One region of the Nonomuraea sp. NPDC004580 genome, then DNA from elsewhere that is predicted to be linked to it. Evidence: riboswitches for the same ligand, from Rfam matches in the RefSeq annotation. Region 1 holds a riboswitch; each other region holds the start of a gene.
The links. Region 1 has a riboswitch for cyclic di-AMP ahead of ABZW11_RS22720 (hypothetical protein). Riboswitches for the same ligand answer to the same signal wherever they lie in the genome.

Region 1 (3,706 bases):
CGGGTTGAATCCATCCGGGCAGCGCGTCGTCAGGGACCGAAGCTCCAGACGTTGCCGATCGGGCGCCCGCCGCGTCGCAGGACGGTGCCGAGCAGCGCGGTCAAAGCTGGTGGGGTGGAGGAGACGGCCGGGGAATAGGCAGGTTCCGTCGTGGAGGTGGCGAGCGGTGCCATCGCTGCGCGGGGTGGGATGTTGGTTGATCAGGTCTGCGAGCGGACCGGGAAGAACGACGTTCGCGGCGCCGAGGCTGAGCTCGGTGAGTCCGTGGGCGTGCCCGTACACCGTCCGGCCAACCCGGAAATTGGCCGGCAATTGGCCACGTGCCAACGCACAGAACGACCTTGGAGGACGCCACCCTCGCAGACCCGACGACCGGCTGAAACGCCTTCTTCAGAGTGCGAAAAGCGCATCAGGTGCTATTCGTCCCCTTTTCAGTTCATCGAGATGTGCACGTGGTCGTAGTGGTTCTCGGTGATGCTGCCGCGGTCGGACATCGTGCGCCAGCCGCTGCCGGAGTTGATGCGCTGCTTCCAGATCACGTACTTCACGCCGAGCTTGTCCTTGTTCTGCAGCGCCCACTCCGCGAGGCGGTCGCCGAGCGCGTTGTTGGCGGCCGTGGGCATGCTGCCGCCGGTGCTCATCATGAAGTCGCAGGCCCGGCCGAGCGGGTGCTCGCCGCTGGAGCCCCCGCGGAAGCAGCCCACCGTGAACGGCAGCGCGAAGTTCTTCTCCACCTGGGCCTTCATCAGCCGCGTACGCGGGGTGATGTTGTCGGTGCCGCCGGGCAGCTCGGGCGCCCACGTGCCGTTGGACTTGCGGCCCGTGGCGACCGGCACCAGGTCCTGCAGCTTCTTCTCGATGTCCTTGATGACGTCCTCGGCCTCGCGGCGCTGGCCGGCGACCGTGGCGGCGTCCGACTTGATCTTGGCCGTCAGCGCGGCGGCCTCCTCGCTGGCCTTCTTGCGCTCGTCACGGGCCTGGGCCACGCTCTGCACGACGGCCTGCTGCTCGGCGGTGAGCTGTTCGAGCAGGGCCGCGCTGCCGCCGTTGCTGGGCAGCATGAAGCCGGGCAGCGACGGGTCGATGTTCTGGTAGCGCAGGCGGGCGATCTCGGCGACCCGCTGCTCGGCCGCGGCCAGCGTCTGCTCGGCGGCGGCCAGCTTGGCCTGGGCGTTCTTGGCGGCCTCCTGCGCCTCGGCCAGCTCGACCCGCTTCAGGTTGTACTTCTCGATGAGCTTGTCGACCTTGTTGTTGAGCTGCTTGAGCTGGGCGCGGAGCTCGGACTCGGTCGGTTTGGGCGCGGCCGTCGCGACGTTCGCCGGGAGGATGGCGAGGGCGGCGGCGGTGACGAGACCGATGGCAAGTTTCGCGGGGGACGAAGCCGCCACGTAAGAGTTCCTCTCCCTCTGCCGGCCGGGTTAGCTGACGGGTTCGGGCATGGAGCTCCCTACCGCTGTCGCGGATTCACCCCAAGGTGCGGATTGGGTCCCCGGCTCCCGGGCGACGCGCCCGGGATTAGGCGGGCGGTCGGCCGGGTTACGGCCGCCGCATATGGGGATATTAGTGGTAGATCACGAGTCATGCGACCTTAAGTAGAAATCTATTAGTGATCAATCTGTGACCGGAGCATACGCGCCGCTTCCTCCGGGCGTACGTCGTTCACGAACGCCCCCATCGCCGACTCCGAGCCGGCCAGGTACTTGAGCTTGTTCGGCGCCCGCCTGATGCTGAACAGCTCCAGGTGCAGGTACGCCAGCTCCCTCCCCGTGCGCACCGGTGCCTGGTGCCAGGCCGAGATGTACGGCATCACGACCCCGAACAGCCCGTCGAACGCCCGCAGCACCGAGGTGTAGAGCGGTGCGAACGCGGCCCGCTCCGCCTCCGTCAGCGCCGCCAGGTCGGGCACCTGCCGGTGCGGATATACGTGCACCTCGAACGGCCAGCGCGCCGCGGCGGGCACGAAGGCCGTCCACAGCTCGTTCGCGGCCACCACCCGCGTGCCCGCGGCCCGCTCGGCGGCCAGCACGTCGGCGAACAGGTTGCCGTTGTACCGCTGCGCGGCGCCGAGCTGCAGCTTCGTCCTCGGCGTGACGTACGGGTAGGCGTAGATCTGGCCGTGCGGGTGGGCGATGGTGATGCCGATCTCCTCGCCCCGGTTCTCGAAGCAGAAGACCTGCTCGACGCCCTCGATGGCGGACAGCTCCGCCGTGCGGTCGGCCCACGCCTCCATGACCAGCTCCACCTGGTCGTCGGAGAGCCTGGAGAAGGAGGAGTCGTGGTCGGAGGTGAAGCACACCACCTCACACCGCCCCACTCCCGGCCGGACCCCACTCAGCCCGCCCACATCCTCATAAGTCCCCAAATTTCCGGAAAAAGAGGGGAAGCGGTTCTCGAACACGACCACGTCGTAGTCGTACGACGGGATCTCCGTCGACCGCTCGTCGGTCGACGGGCACAACGGGCACTCGGCCGTGCCGCCCGTGGGCAGGAACGTCCGCGTCTGCCGGTGCCCCGCGATCGCGATCCACTCCTCGGTCAGCGGGTCGTAGCGCAGCTCGGAGGCCGGCGGCCGGGGCTCGAGGGGCCGGCGGTCGATCGCGCTCCTGTCGGCGTCGTCGCGCCGGTCGAAGTAGATCAGCTCCCGTCCGTCGGCGAGATGGGTGATGGTGCGCTTCACGAGCCCTCCGCGATGATCAGTTCGCCGACCCGTTCGGCCAGCTCAGTGCGTGCTTCCTCGGGCAGGCCCGCGTCGCTGACGACCACGTCGGCCTCGCTCAGCTCCGCGATCGTGCTGATGCCCACGGTGTTCCACTTCGTGTGGTCGGCGGGGACGACCAGCCGGGTCGCCGCCGCCACCAGCTCCCTGTCGGTCTCCGACTCCAGCAGGTTGGGCGTGGTGAACCCGGCCCGGACGCTCATCCCGTGCACGCCGAGGAAGAGCGTGTCGACGTGCAGGCGACGGATCGCGGCCACCGCGACCGGCCCCACCAGCGCGTCGGACGGCGTGCGCACGCCACCCGTCAGCACGACCGTCCGGTCGGCGCGCGGGTTGCGGTGGAAGACCTCGGCGACCGGGATCGAATTGGTGATCACGGTCAGCTCGGGCACGCCGATCAGGTGGTGCGCCAGCGCCCACGTGGTGGTGCCCGCCGACAGCGCGACGGCCGTGCCGGGGCGGACGAGCGTGGCCGCCTGCCGGGCGATGGCCTCCTTCTCCTGCTGCTGGCGGGCCGACTTGGCGGTGAAGCCGGGCTCCTCGGTCGAGCCGGGGCCCAGGGCGGTCGCGCCGCCGTGCACCTTCTCCAGCAGGCCGCGCTCGGCCAGCACCTCGAGGTCGCGCCTGATGGTCATGTCGGAGACGCCGAGCTCGCGTACGAGGTCGGCCACCCGTACGCCGCCGTTGCTGCGGACGCGTTCGAGGATCGCCTGCTGACGCTGCTGTGCGAGCACACCCGCTCCTTCCAACACATTCCACCAAATTATGACACGGATTTGTTGGGGAATGTTAGTTCGTGCGGAACGCTTGCGCTGGTCAGCGTGCCGGGAGACGTTGAAGGCGCAACCGGTGCCGATCAAGCGGAGGCGAGCTCATGGCCAGACGCGCACGTAAGGGCAGGGCACGCAAGAAGAAGAAGGCCAACCACGGCAAGCGCCCCACCGCGCGCTGACCTGCCGGGTGGCCGCCCGCGCGGCCACCCGGCGGCCT
Region 2 (3,706 bases), on a different contig from region 1:
CTCATGGACGAGGCCGACATCGTCCCCGCCATCAACCAGATCGAGCTCCACCCCTACTTCCAGCAGCGGCAGATGCGCGAGTTCCACGAGGCCAACGGCATCCTCACCGAGGCGTGGAGCCCGCTGGGGCAGGGCAGGGGGCTGCTCGACGACCCGGCGCTGCGGGTGCTGGCCGACAAGCACTGCAAGACGCCGGCGCAGATCGTGCTGCGCTGGCACCTGCAGCTCAGGAACGTGGTGATCCCGAAGTCGGTGACGCCGGCCCGGATCGCCGAGAACATCGACGTCTTCGACTTCATCCTGGACGCCGAGGACCTCGCGGCCATCGGCGCGCTCAGCCGGGGGCAGCGGCTCGGGCCCGACCCCGACTCGTTCGAGTGACGGATGTGACAAAACGACATTCCTGATATTTCCGGCACCACCGACATAAGCCCCTATTTGCCTTCCGGATACGATCGCCGGCGTGCGAGATTTCACTTGGGGAATAGCCGCCACCGGCGGCATCGCCCGTACCGTGGGTGCGGCGATCGTGGCGGAGCCCGGCATGCGGGTGGCCGCCGTAGGAAGCAGGAACCTGGCCAGGGCGCAGGCCCTGGCGTCGGCTTTGGGCGCGGAGTCGGCGTACGGGTCCTATGAGGAGTTGTGCGCCGACCCGGCGGTGGACGCGATCTACGTCGCCACCCCGCACGCCCAGCACCTGCAGGTCGCCGAGGCCGCGATCGCGGCGGGCAAGGCGGTGCTGTGCGAGAAGCCGCTGGCCGCGACCGTGGACGACGCGGAGAAGATGGTGCGGTTGGCCCGCGAGGCCGGGGTCTTCCTGATGGAGGCCATGTGGATGCGGTTCAACCCGCTCATCAGGCGCATCACGGAGGATCCGCGCTTCGGGGAGATCCGGTCGGTGCAGGCGAGCTTCGGCTTCGCCCATCCGTACGACCCGGCGCACCGCCTGTGGGCGCCGGAGCTGGGCGGCGGCGCCCTGCTCGACCTCGGGATCTACCCGTTCGGGCTGGCCCAGCTCATCCTGGGCATGCCCACCGACCTGCACGTCACCGGCTCCCTGGCCCCGAACGGCGTTGACGCGGAGGCGGCCGGCGTCTTGCGTTACCCCGGCGGGCGGCACGCTCTCGTGGCCACCTCATTGCTCGGGAATTACCCGAACGGGGCCAGTGTTGTAGGTACCCAGATGCGGGCGGACATCCAGGCGCCGTTCTGGGCACCGCAGCGGATCGTCCTCTCCGGGCCGGCGATGGAGCCGGAGGAGCACGTGCTCGACCCGGCCGACAACGGTTACGCCGGAGAGCTCCGCGAAGTCCGCGCCGCCACGGCCGAAGGCAGGACCGAATCCTCGATCATGCCGCTTGACGAATCCCTTGCCATGATGGGGCTTCTGGCCAAGGCGCGCAGTCAGCTCCGCTGACTTTACTTTTATGGATTTGTAATCCTCTTGCCTCATGTATTACCTTATGGGGCATCTTGAGGCATACGTCCGGTTTGTCCGGCTATGTCAGACCATCGCACGACACATCACAGGATCGTCCTGTGACCGCTGAATCCGCCACGCGCGGAACCGGGGACCCATGTCCTTTGGGGTGAATCGGCACTTCGGTGCCGTAGGGCAGCTTCCACGCCCGAACCCGTCAGCTAACCCGGTAAGCGGCATGGAAGCAAGGAGCAACCCCCTCGATGGCCAAGCATCGTCTTACCGCTGTCTCGAAGAGCACCATCGCCCGCGCCGTCCTCGGCGCCGGCGTCCTGGCCTCGGCCTTCGGCGTCCCCGCCGCGGCCCACGCCGACACCTCCACCGCCGTCGCCGCGGCCACCGCCGCGAAGCACCCGGCCACCGCGCTCGCCGCCCACAAGGCGGGCGAGCGTGACGAAACCAAGATCACCGCCACCGCCGACCAGGTCCTGGCCGTCGCCAGGGCGCAGGTGGGCGTCTCCGAGAACGCCAGCGGCGGCGGGACCAAGTTCCAGCAGTGGTACGCCAACTCCCAGCGTGCCGCCGAGACCGTCGCCCGTGACGGCGGCAGCCGCAACGCTTACCTGAACGCCGCCTGGTGCTCGATGTTCGTCTCCTGGGTCGGCGAGCAGACCGGCGCCCGCCCGCAGGTCGGCTGGGACGCCTGGACCGTCGCCCACGCCAAGTGGTTCGCCGCCAACAAGCGCTTCGGCCACGAGGCCAAGCCGGGTGCCGTGGTGTTCTTCTCCTGGAAGGGCGGCGACTCCCTGAGCGACATCCAGCACGTCGGCTTCGTCGTCAAGGACAACCACGACGGCACCATCTCCACCATCGAGGGCAACACCGGCAACGGCAAGGTCGAAGAGCGGGTCCGGCCGAAGTCGCAGGTCGTCGGCTACGGCTACCCCGAGTACGCCGGCTGACCTTCCCTCGCGTCCCTCTTCGTGACAGCGGAACGCGCGCCCCTTCCGGGGGCGCGCGTTCGTCATGTCAGGAGGTCGGCGTACGGCCCCGGGATCTCGCTGAGCTCGTCGTGGGTGCCGCACTGCACGATCCGGCCTTCGTCGAGCACGACGATCAGATCCGCCATCCGCACGGTGGGGAAGCGGTGGGTGATCAGCAACGTGACGGCTCCCGGACGGCTCCCGGCCGCCTCGGCGTAGCGGGCGAAGACCGCGCTCTCGGCCGGTGCGTCCAGTGCGGCGGTCGGCTCGTCCAGCACCAGCAGCAACGGCTCCGTCCGCATCGACCCGCGGGCCAGGGCCAGCCGCTGCGTGCCACGCTCGGGACGGTAACCCGGTTCCGCCCAGGCGGTCAATTGCGGAAAGTTGTAAGGCGCCTTACCATTTGGCGATGATCCACGGTGAGCGGCCGTCGTACGACGAGATGGTGTCGATGCTGGGAGTCCCCTTCGCGGTCGAGGACGCCCGCGCCCGCTGGGGCAGGCTCGTGGAGGAGGCCAAGGACGGCAGGACCATCATGATCACCCGCGAGCGCTGGGAGTGGGCGGCCATCGTGCCGCTCTTCAGGGTGGGCGGGGTGCTCACCGGCCTGCCGCTCGTGCCGCTGTCGACCGCGCGGTCCAAGCTGGGCGACCTCGTACGCCAGGTCGCCGACCCGTACGGCGAGCCCGTGCTGCTCGGCCGGCACCGCAAGCCGGTCGCCGGCCTGGTCGGCGCGCACGTCCTGCTCGGCAAGGACGCCCAGCAGGACCGCTCGGCCACCGCCGACGCCCTGCTGACCGGCGGCCACACGATCACGCTGGCCCACAACCCGGCCGAGGGCCTCGTCCTGGCCGTCGCGCGCGACCGGGAAGGCAAAGAGGTCTCCGCCGGCGCCGGCCGCAACGCCCGCGAAGCCCTCCACGCCCTCACCACCCCACCGCCCTGGCCGCAGACCTGACGTCCGGCGCCGCGAAGAAGGGTCGCGGGGCGAGTCGATCCAGGACGCAGCCGTTCGACGCCTTGCCGAGAACGTTCGAAGAGATGCGAGGAGAACCGATGAAGTTCATGATCGTGGGTAAGGCGAGCGCCGAGACCGAGGCGGGGGCGGTGCCCAGCCAGGAACTCGTGGACGGCATGCGCGCCTACAACGAATCGCTGACCAAGGCGGGCGTGCTGCTGGCGGCCGAGGGCCTCTATCCCAGCTCGCACGGCGCCCAGATCTCCTACAGCGACGGCAGGGCGACCGTCATCGACGGGCCGTTCACCGAGGCCAAGGAGCTGATCGCGGGCTTCTGGCTGATCC
Region 3 (3,706 bases), on a different contig from region 1:
CGCCGCTGGTTTCCGAGGGGTCGTCGCTGGTCAGGCGAAGTTCCGCGTAGTCGGCCGTGCGGTGCAGGGTGACGGTCGCCGGGCGGCGGGTGGTGCCGAGGAGGATGGCCAGGAGGCGGGTCAGGTAGGTGGAGGAGGCGTGCGTGAGGACTGTGGGGTCCAGGCGGAGCCTCACGTCGCCGACACCGGCCGAGGCCGACTCCACCAGGGCGGTCAGGTTCACGTCGGTCAGTTCGCGGTCGTCGAGGCCGGCTTCGAGCCTGGAGAGCAGGAGCAGGTCGGTGGTGACGTGTTCCAGCCGGTCGAGGTCGTCGCTGACGTGGTCGAGCAGGTCGGTCACGTCGACGTCGTCCGGGTGCCGCCGGGCCGCCTCCACCTTGACGCGCAGCGCGGCCAGCGGCGTACGGACCTCGTGGGAGGCGTCGGCGGTGAAGCGCCGCGCCGCCCGCGCCCGTTCGTGCAGCTCGTCGGCGCGCGGGATGAGCACGGGCATGCCCATCAGCTCGTCCCGCTCGCGCCCGCAGGCGTCGAGGCAGGGCTGGTTGGCCGCCACGATCGTCATGTCCCCTGCCATGACCAGGCACGGGTTCGGGACGGCCGCGAGCAGCGCGGCATGGTCGTGTCTCATCAGGTTCCTCCCCAGGCGCTCAGCGAGCCTGTCACCAGCTAGGACAGCGCAGCCTCGCGGTCTGTGACCGCGAGGCCGGGAGTTTGCCGAGCCGAGGGCTTAGCGGGAGGTGGCAAGGGGAGGGTGCGGTGGACTGCGGCGAGGGGGAGGCGTGTCATGAAGGTCGTGGTGGTCGGCGGGACCGGCCTGATCGGATCGAAGCTGGTGAGCAGGCTGTCGCGCGACGGCCACGAGGCGGTGGCGGCATCGCCGCACACCGGGGTGAACACGCTCACCGGCGAGGGTCTCGCCGAAGCGCTGGAGGGGGCGCGGGTGGTGGTCGACGTGTCGAACGCGCCGTCGTTCGAACCGGCCGCCGTCCTGGAGTTCTTCGAGACCTCCACCGGCAACCTGCTGGCCGCCGAGTCGGAGGCGGGGGTCGGGCACCATGTCGCGTTGTCCATCGTCGGCACCGAACGCATGCCGGACAACGGATATTTCCGGGCGAAGGTCACACAGGAGCAGCTGATCGAGAAGTCGGGGATCCCGTACTCGCTGGTGCACGCGACCCAGTTCTTCGAGTTCGTGAAGGGCATCGCGGACGAGGCCGCCGACGGGGGAGTGGTGCGCATCGCGCCTGTGCTGTTCCAGCCGATCGCCGGGGACGACGTGGCCGCGGTGCTGTGCGAGGTCGCGGAGGGTACGCCGCTCAACGGCCGGCTGGAGGTGGCCGGGCCGGAGCGGGTCAGGATGGACGAGTTCGTCCGGCAGGCGCTGGCGGGGCTCGGTGACCCCCGTGAGGTGGTCACCGACCCGCACGCGCGTTACTTCGGGAGCGAGCTGGGCGAGCACTCGCTCGTGCCGCTGGGGGAGGCGCGGCTCGGCGGGGCTCGCTACGGCGACTGGGCCGCCGCCGGGTAGAACGCCCGAGACGTCAGACGGACTGGCGGCCCAGGGCGCGGAGCTGGTCGGGCGTCAGAGCCGAGACGTTCTGGTCGATGGGGACGTCCGTGTACTGGTGGATCGTCCACGACTTCCAGTCGGCCGGCGGCGTGATCGCGCCCTTGGCACGGCTGTAGTGGGCGACCCAGAGCGGGTACTGCGCCAGGCCGTGGCCGTAGGTGTCGGCGAAGTTCCAGCCGCTGTAGAAGAGCGGCTTGGTGCCGGTCTGGTTCTCCACGTACGACAGCCACGCCTTGGCCCAGGCGTTCACCTCGGCGACGGACTTGCCGTCGGTCGTCTCCAGGTCGAGGACCAGCAGGTCACCGGCCTTGGCGGGCTGGGCGTTCACCGCGGCCAGGAAGTGGTTGGCGTCGGCGATGGGATCGTCGGCGGGGTGGCCGTAGTGGTAGGCGCCGCGCACGATGCCCTTCTCGCCGAGCTCCCGCCAGTGCCTGGCGAAGGAGGAGTCGACGAAGTCGGTCCCCTCGGTGGCCTTGATGATGCCGAACTGCGCAGAGCTGGCGCTCCAGTCGTACAGCGGCTCGTAGTGGGAGATGTCCAGGCCGTAGGTCAGGGCGGAGCTGTGCTGGGCCGCCTCGTGCGGGGCGACCTGGTCGGTGGTGGAGGCGTGTGCGGTGCCGGTGACGGCGGTGCCGGTGACGGCGGTGACGGCGGCGAGTACGGCTCCGCCGAGCGCCAGTCCGAGGCGCTTGCGGTTCTCGGCAAGCTTGGCCATGCGGATGTTGACTCCTTGCTTCCATGCCGCCTACCGGGTTAGCTGACGGGTTCGGGACTGGAAGTGCCCTACGGACACGGGCATGAGCGGGCGTCCGATTCACCCCGGAAAGTGGGTCCCCGGTTCCGCGGGACGCGGATTCGGCGGCCGTACGCCGGAGACGGCGTACGGTCCGGTCAAAGATGCGAGGTCACGCGCTGCGGTGGTCCCTCGACCCGCAAAAGTACATAATTCGCAAAAGTATCTGCAAGTACTCCAAAGGGACTTTCCAGCCTCTGACCTGGTAAGAGGCCCGAAAACCCCGTGTACGTCGCGGATTCGGAAATAGGTAAAGTTTTCCGGCATTCACTCCAGACGAAGCGTTCGAGCCGTCCTCGTGAGGGTCTCCGGCGGCGGTGCGGCGCCGTACGACGGCACGAGCTCGCGCAACGCCGGCCGCCAGCCGTCCACCCGGCCGGGGAAGGCGCGTCCGAGCACGTCCAGCATGATCGCCACGGACGCCGACGCCCCGGGTGAGGCACCGAGCAGGGCGGCGAGCCCCCCGTGGGCCGACGTCACCACCTCGGTGCCGAACCCGGCGATCGACCCGCGCCCGTTCACCGGCTTGACCACCTGCACCCGCTGGCCCGCGGTGATCGGCTCCCAGTCCTCCGCCCGCGCCTCGGGGACGAACCGGCGCAGCGCCCGCAGCCGGTCGCCGCGCGTCTGCGCGAGCTGCCCGACCAGGTAGCGCAGCAGGGCGGGCTCGGCGCGGGCGGCGCCGAGCAGCGTCATGACGTTGCCGGGGGTGACGGATCCCGGCAGGTCGGTGAGCCTGCCGCGCTTGAGGAAGCGTGGCGAGAACGCGGCGAAGGGGCCGAACATCAGGTATGTGCGCCCGTCCACGACCCGGGTGTCGAGATGCGGCACCGACAGGGCGGGCGCGCCCGGCTCGGCATGACTGTAGACCTTGGCGTGGTGCCCGGCCACCAGCTCGGCCCGGTCCGTACGCAGGAACCGCCCGCTGATCGGGAACCCCCCGTACGCCCGCGTCTCCGCCACCCCGGCGCTCTGCAGCAGCGGCAGCGTGCCGCCGCCCGCCCCCAGGAACACGAACGACCCGCGCACCCCGTAGTCGCGGGAACCCGCCAGGTCGCGCACCCGCAGCCGCCACGACCTGCGGTCATGGGAGAGCCCGCGCACCTCGTGCCCGGTCCGCACCTCGACGCCGTCGCGTTCGAGCGCGGCGAACAGCCGCCGGGTCAGCACGCCGTAGTCGACGTCGGTGCCGCCACGGGAACGGCACAGCGCCACCTGCTCACCGGCGGGCCGGCCGGCGAACATCAGCGGCAGCAGCTCCGCCATCACCGCCCGGTCGCGGATGAACTCAAGCCCCTCGAACAGCGGATGATCGCGCAGCGCCGCGTGCCGCAGCCGCAGGT
Region 4 (3,706 bases), on a different contig from region 1:
CCCCGGCGCGATCTCCGCCGCCGGGGAGACGAACGTCCAGTCGAGGTCGTCGACCTCGCGGTAGAGGCGCAGCAGGGTCCGCCCGGCCAGCGCCTCCTTCTTGTAGATCTCGGGGAACTCCGGCGTGTCCACGAGGTCCTGGCCGGGGGCCACCTGGAGGCTGCCGGCACCGCCGACCACGATCAGCCGGCGCACCCCGGCCACGCGCAGGCCGTCGATGAGCGCCTTGTTGGCCTCGATGAACGGCGGCTCGGGCTCGGTGCCGTCGCGCGGCGGGGCGATGGCGGAGACGACGGCGTCGTGGCCGGGCGCCAGGGCGGCGGTGTCGCGGACGTCCCCCTTGACGGGGCCGCCGCTGCGGCTGACGCCGGTCACCTCGTGGCCGCGGTCGCGGAGCTCGGCGGCGATGCGCTGCCCGACCATGCCGGTCGCGCCAAAGACAAGGATCTTCATACGGCCAAGAGTATCCATCGGGTACTGGTTACTTCATCGTGCTATAAGTACCCCATGGATACTGGCGACGTCTTCGATCCCGGCTGCCCGACCCGGGTGGTCCTCGACCGGATCGGCGACAAGTGGTCGGCCCTCGTGCTGCTCTGCCTCATCGGCGGGCCGATGCGGTTCACCCAGCTCAGGACGCGGATCGGCGGGGTCACGCCCAAGGTGCTGACCCAGACGTTGCGGGCGATGGAGCAGGACGGGCTGCTGACGCGCGAGGTGTTCGCGGAGGTGCCGCCGCGGGTCGAGTACACGCTGACCGACCTCGGGCGCTCGCTGCACGGGCCGATCTCGGTGGTGGCCGAGTGGGCGGAGGACAACGTCCACGAGATCATGCGCTGCCGCGAGAGGCACGCCCAGCTCTGATCGGCCTCAGCGGGCCGATCAGAGCTGGAGGGATCAGGACGCGGTCTGCTTGGTGATCTCGGCGACGATGTCGGGCCACAGGGCCTTCGGCAGGTCGTGCCCCATCCCCGGATACGTCACCAGGCGCGCCCCCGGCACCGCCTCCGCCGTCGCCCGGCCGCCGGCCACCGGGATCAGCGGGTCGGCCTCGCCGTGGATCACCAGCGTGGGGGCGCGGACGCCCGCCAGCGCCCGCGTACGGTCGCCCGACGCCCTGATGGCCGCGAACTGCCGGGCCGTGCCCGCCGGATCGAAGCACCGGTCGTAGGCCAGGCCGGCCCGTTCCCTGATGGCTTCCTCGTCCAGCTCGTAGCCCGGTGAGCCGATCACCGACCAGGTCACCACCGACTGGTCGAGCACGCCGGCGCGGTCGGTGGGCGGCGGCGTCATGAGCGCGGTCATCGCCTCGGGGGTGGGCGGGACCACGTCGGGTCCCGGCGTGGACATGATGGAGGTGAGCGTCAGCACCCGCTCGGGGTGCTCGATGGCCAGCGTCTGGGCGATCATGCCGCCCATCGAGGCGCCCACGACGTGCGCGGACGGCCAGCCGATGGCGTCCATGAACGCGGCGGTGTCGGCGGCCATGTCCGTCAGCGAATACGGCGCGGGCGCCCCCGGCTGGGGGACGCCCGCGTCGTGGAGGTGCGTGGACAGTCCCGCGTCGCGGTTGTCGAACCGTACGACGTGGTGTCCCTGCTCCGCGAGGAGCCGGCAGAGCCCTTCGTCCCATTGGATGAGCTGCGCGCCGAGCCCCATGATCAGGAGGAGCGGCCGCCCTGTGGGTGCGCCGAAGCTGTCATAGGCGATCTCGATGCCGTTTGCGGCTACACGGGTCGTCACGCAGACCAGAATGTCATTCTGGTACGTGTGGCGTAAAGCCGTCAGCGGGCGGCCGGTACGGCGATGCCACCGGCCTGGGAGCCCTGCTCCTGCTCGGCGGGCGGGGGCGCCGGGTTCCTGTCGCGCCTGGACCAGGCGCCGGTCGAGAACGGGACCGGGTGGTTCTTCTTGCCCACGCCGTCGCCCCACTTGGTGATGACGTACTCGACCTCGATGTGGCCCTGGCCGCCGACGCCGTCCACACCGAGCGTGCTGGAGTTGAACCTGCCGCCGGTCAGCTCGGCGAACGTCTTGGCGTCGAGGTCGAGCATGATGCCGCGACTGGAGGGCTCGCCCGGCCCGCGGTCACCGACGAAGAAGGGCGCCTTCTTGCCCTTGTAGACCACGTAACCCTCGGTCAGCAGCGGCCAGCTCGGGCTGGCGGCCAGACCCTTCTGCATGGGCTTGCCGCTGGCCGGCAGCCCGGTGTCACCGGCCCGGCCGGAGCCGTCGTCCCAGAAGTACGAGGCCGTGGTCGAGCCCTTGAGCAGGATCTTCTTGTTTTTGTCGGGGGTGTCGGCGTGCGCGGCGGTACTGGCGCAGGTCAGCATGCCGACGCAGCAGGCGGTCAGCGTGGCGAGGGAACGCAGGCTGAAACGGGCAGACATGAAGCAGCAAAACCCTTCACGAGGGGACAGGGGAGTTGCGCTCGGGCGCGAGGGGATGAGGGCGCGGCGGGGCGGGGACCCCGCGGCGCTACGCGGAGCGCAAATGACGAGCCTGGGGAAGGGGGCCGCTCAGCGGGCGGCCGTCAAAGAGCGGTCTGGGGGTACGACGCGCTGAAACATGTGATACGCAATCCTCTCCATCACGCCTACCGGGTTAGCTGACGGGTTCGGGCGGTGGAGTTGCCCTACCGGCCGCGCGGGCCGGATTCACCCCGGATGAGGGTGGTTCCCCGGTTCCCGAATGGTTCGGGATTCGGCGCCAGCCGGTCGTCCGTCTTGGGTAAGGACTAGGTCACCGGCTGGTAATGGCGAACACTCTAACGATGGGATCGGACACCCGCAAACGTTTCACCACAAATCGGACAAAGATCTACCTTCAGCGGGAATGCATACAAAAAGGGGGCACGGCATGCCGTGCCCCCTGAGGAATCAGTCCTCAGCCGCCGCTCTTGCGCCTGAACGATCTCTTATTGGCAGCCGGGCCGTGCGCCCCGTGGATCTTCGATGGGTCGACGCCCCTGCCACCCGCGCCCGCGCCCGCCTGCTGGCTGCGCTTGCGCTCCAGCGCTTCGCGGAACTTGCGCTTCATCTCGTCCTCGGGAGTTTCGCTGACTTCCGGCTCCGGTGTATCCGCCATGAGGACCTCCATGGTGTTGGGGACACACAAAGCTTCGCACGCCCCCGCTCATGACGCGAAACCGGCCTCCACCGTGTCTTCAGGCCGCCGTGGCGGCCGGTCCGCCGGCTCTGCCGGGTCCGCGAGCCGCCTGTCGGGCAGCGCCACCAGCGCGACCAGGGCGATCGCCGCGCCCGCCACCCCGAGCGACGGCACGACCAGCGCGGCGGCGGAGGCGTGCGCGGCGGCCGCGCCCGCCCCGGGTACGCTCGCGGCGAACTCCGCCGTGTAGACGATGAGGACCGCCACCATGCCGCCTGGCCAAGACGTTCGACCACTCGCTCAACCACGTCTGGCAGGCCGGGCACACGGAGATCTATCCCGAGCTGGTGAAGATGACCGCCGACGGGCTCGTGGAGGTCGAGTCGGAGGGCGCGAGGGGCCGCAAGATCTACCGCATCACGCCCGACGGCCGCCGGGAGCTGCGCGGGTGGATGGAGGAGCACGACGCCGCGATGACCGTACGCAGCGAGGTCGCGCTCCAGGCGTTCCTGCTGCACCTGGTGGACCGCGACCAGGCCGTCGCCGTGGTCGAGCGCATCAGGGCACGCTACGTGGCGCGGCTGGAGAAGCTGGAGTC

Region 2: another riboswitch for cyclic di-AMP. It lies ahead of ABZW11_RS38710 (CHAP domain-containing protein); the one in region 1 lies ahead of ABZW11_RS22720 (hypothetical protein).
Region 3: another riboswitch for cyclic di-AMP. It lies ahead of ABZW11_RS43625 (GH25 family lysozyme); the one in region 1 lies ahead of ABZW11_RS22720 (hypothetical protein).
Region 4: another riboswitch for cyclic di-AMP. It lies ahead of ABZW11_RS19220 (hypothetical protein); the one in region 1 lies ahead of ABZW11_RS22720 (hypothetical protein).

What each region holds. Positions count from the first base shown of each region.
Region 1 covers NZ_JBEXLH010000021.1:119,631-123,336, forward strand. The annotation lists gene ABZW11_RS22720 (hypothetical protein) at 432-1,388, opposite strand; cyclic di-AMP (ydaO/yuaA leader) riboswitch at 1,394-1,532, opposite strand; gene galT (galactose-1-phosphate uridylyltransferase) at 1,604-2,677, opposite strand; gene ABZW11_RS22730 (DeoR/GlpR family DNA-binding transcription regulator) at 2,674-3,450, opposite strand.
Region 2 covers NZ_JBEXLH010000064.1:17,933-21,638, forward strand. The annotation lists gene ABZW11_RS38700 (aldo/keto reductase) at 1-381, shown strand, start outside; gene ABZW11_RS38705 (Gfo/Idh/MocA family oxidoreductase) at 464-1,417, shown strand; cyclic di-AMP (ydaO/yuaA leader) riboswitch at 1,535-1,671, shown strand; gene ABZW11_RS38710 (CHAP domain-containing protein) at 1,684-2,382, shown strand; gene ABZW11_RS38715 (hypothetical protein) at 2,445-2,777, opposite strand; gene ABZW11_RS38720 (hypothetical protein) at 2,813-3,361, shown strand; gene ABZW11_RS38725 (YciI family protein) at 3,460-3,706, shown strand, end outside.
Region 3 covers NZ_JBEXLH010000091.1:21,083-24,788, reverse strand. The annotation lists gene ABZW11_RS43635 (PAS domain-containing sensor histidine kinase) at 1-628, opposite strand, end outside; gene ABZW11_RS43630 (SDR family oxidoreductase) at 785-1,528, shown strand; gene ABZW11_RS43625 (GH25 family lysozyme) at 1,542-2,285, opposite strand; cyclic di-AMP (ydaO/yuaA leader) riboswitch at 2,298-2,441, opposite strand; gene mqo (malate dehydrogenase (quinone)) at 2,631-3,706, opposite strand, start outside.
Region 4 covers NZ_JBEXLH010000016.1:108,015-111,720, forward strand. The annotation lists gene ABZW11_RS19205 (NAD(P)-dependent oxidoreductase) at 1-453, opposite strand, end outside; gene ABZW11_RS19210 (helix-turn-helix domain-containing protein) at 508-864, shown strand; gene ABZW11_RS19215 (alpha/beta hydrolase) at 898-1,743, opposite strand; partial or broken gene ABZW11_RS19220 (hypothetical protein) at 1,908-2,333, opposite strand; cyclic di-AMP (ydaO/yuaA leader) riboswitch at 2,579-2,719, opposite strand; gene ABZW11_RS19225 (DUF5302 domain-containing protein) at 2,887-3,087, opposite strand; gene ABZW11_RS19230 (hypothetical protein) at 3,136-3,378, opposite strand; gene ABZW11_RS19235 (PadR family transcriptional regulator) at 3,384-3,706, shown strand, end outside.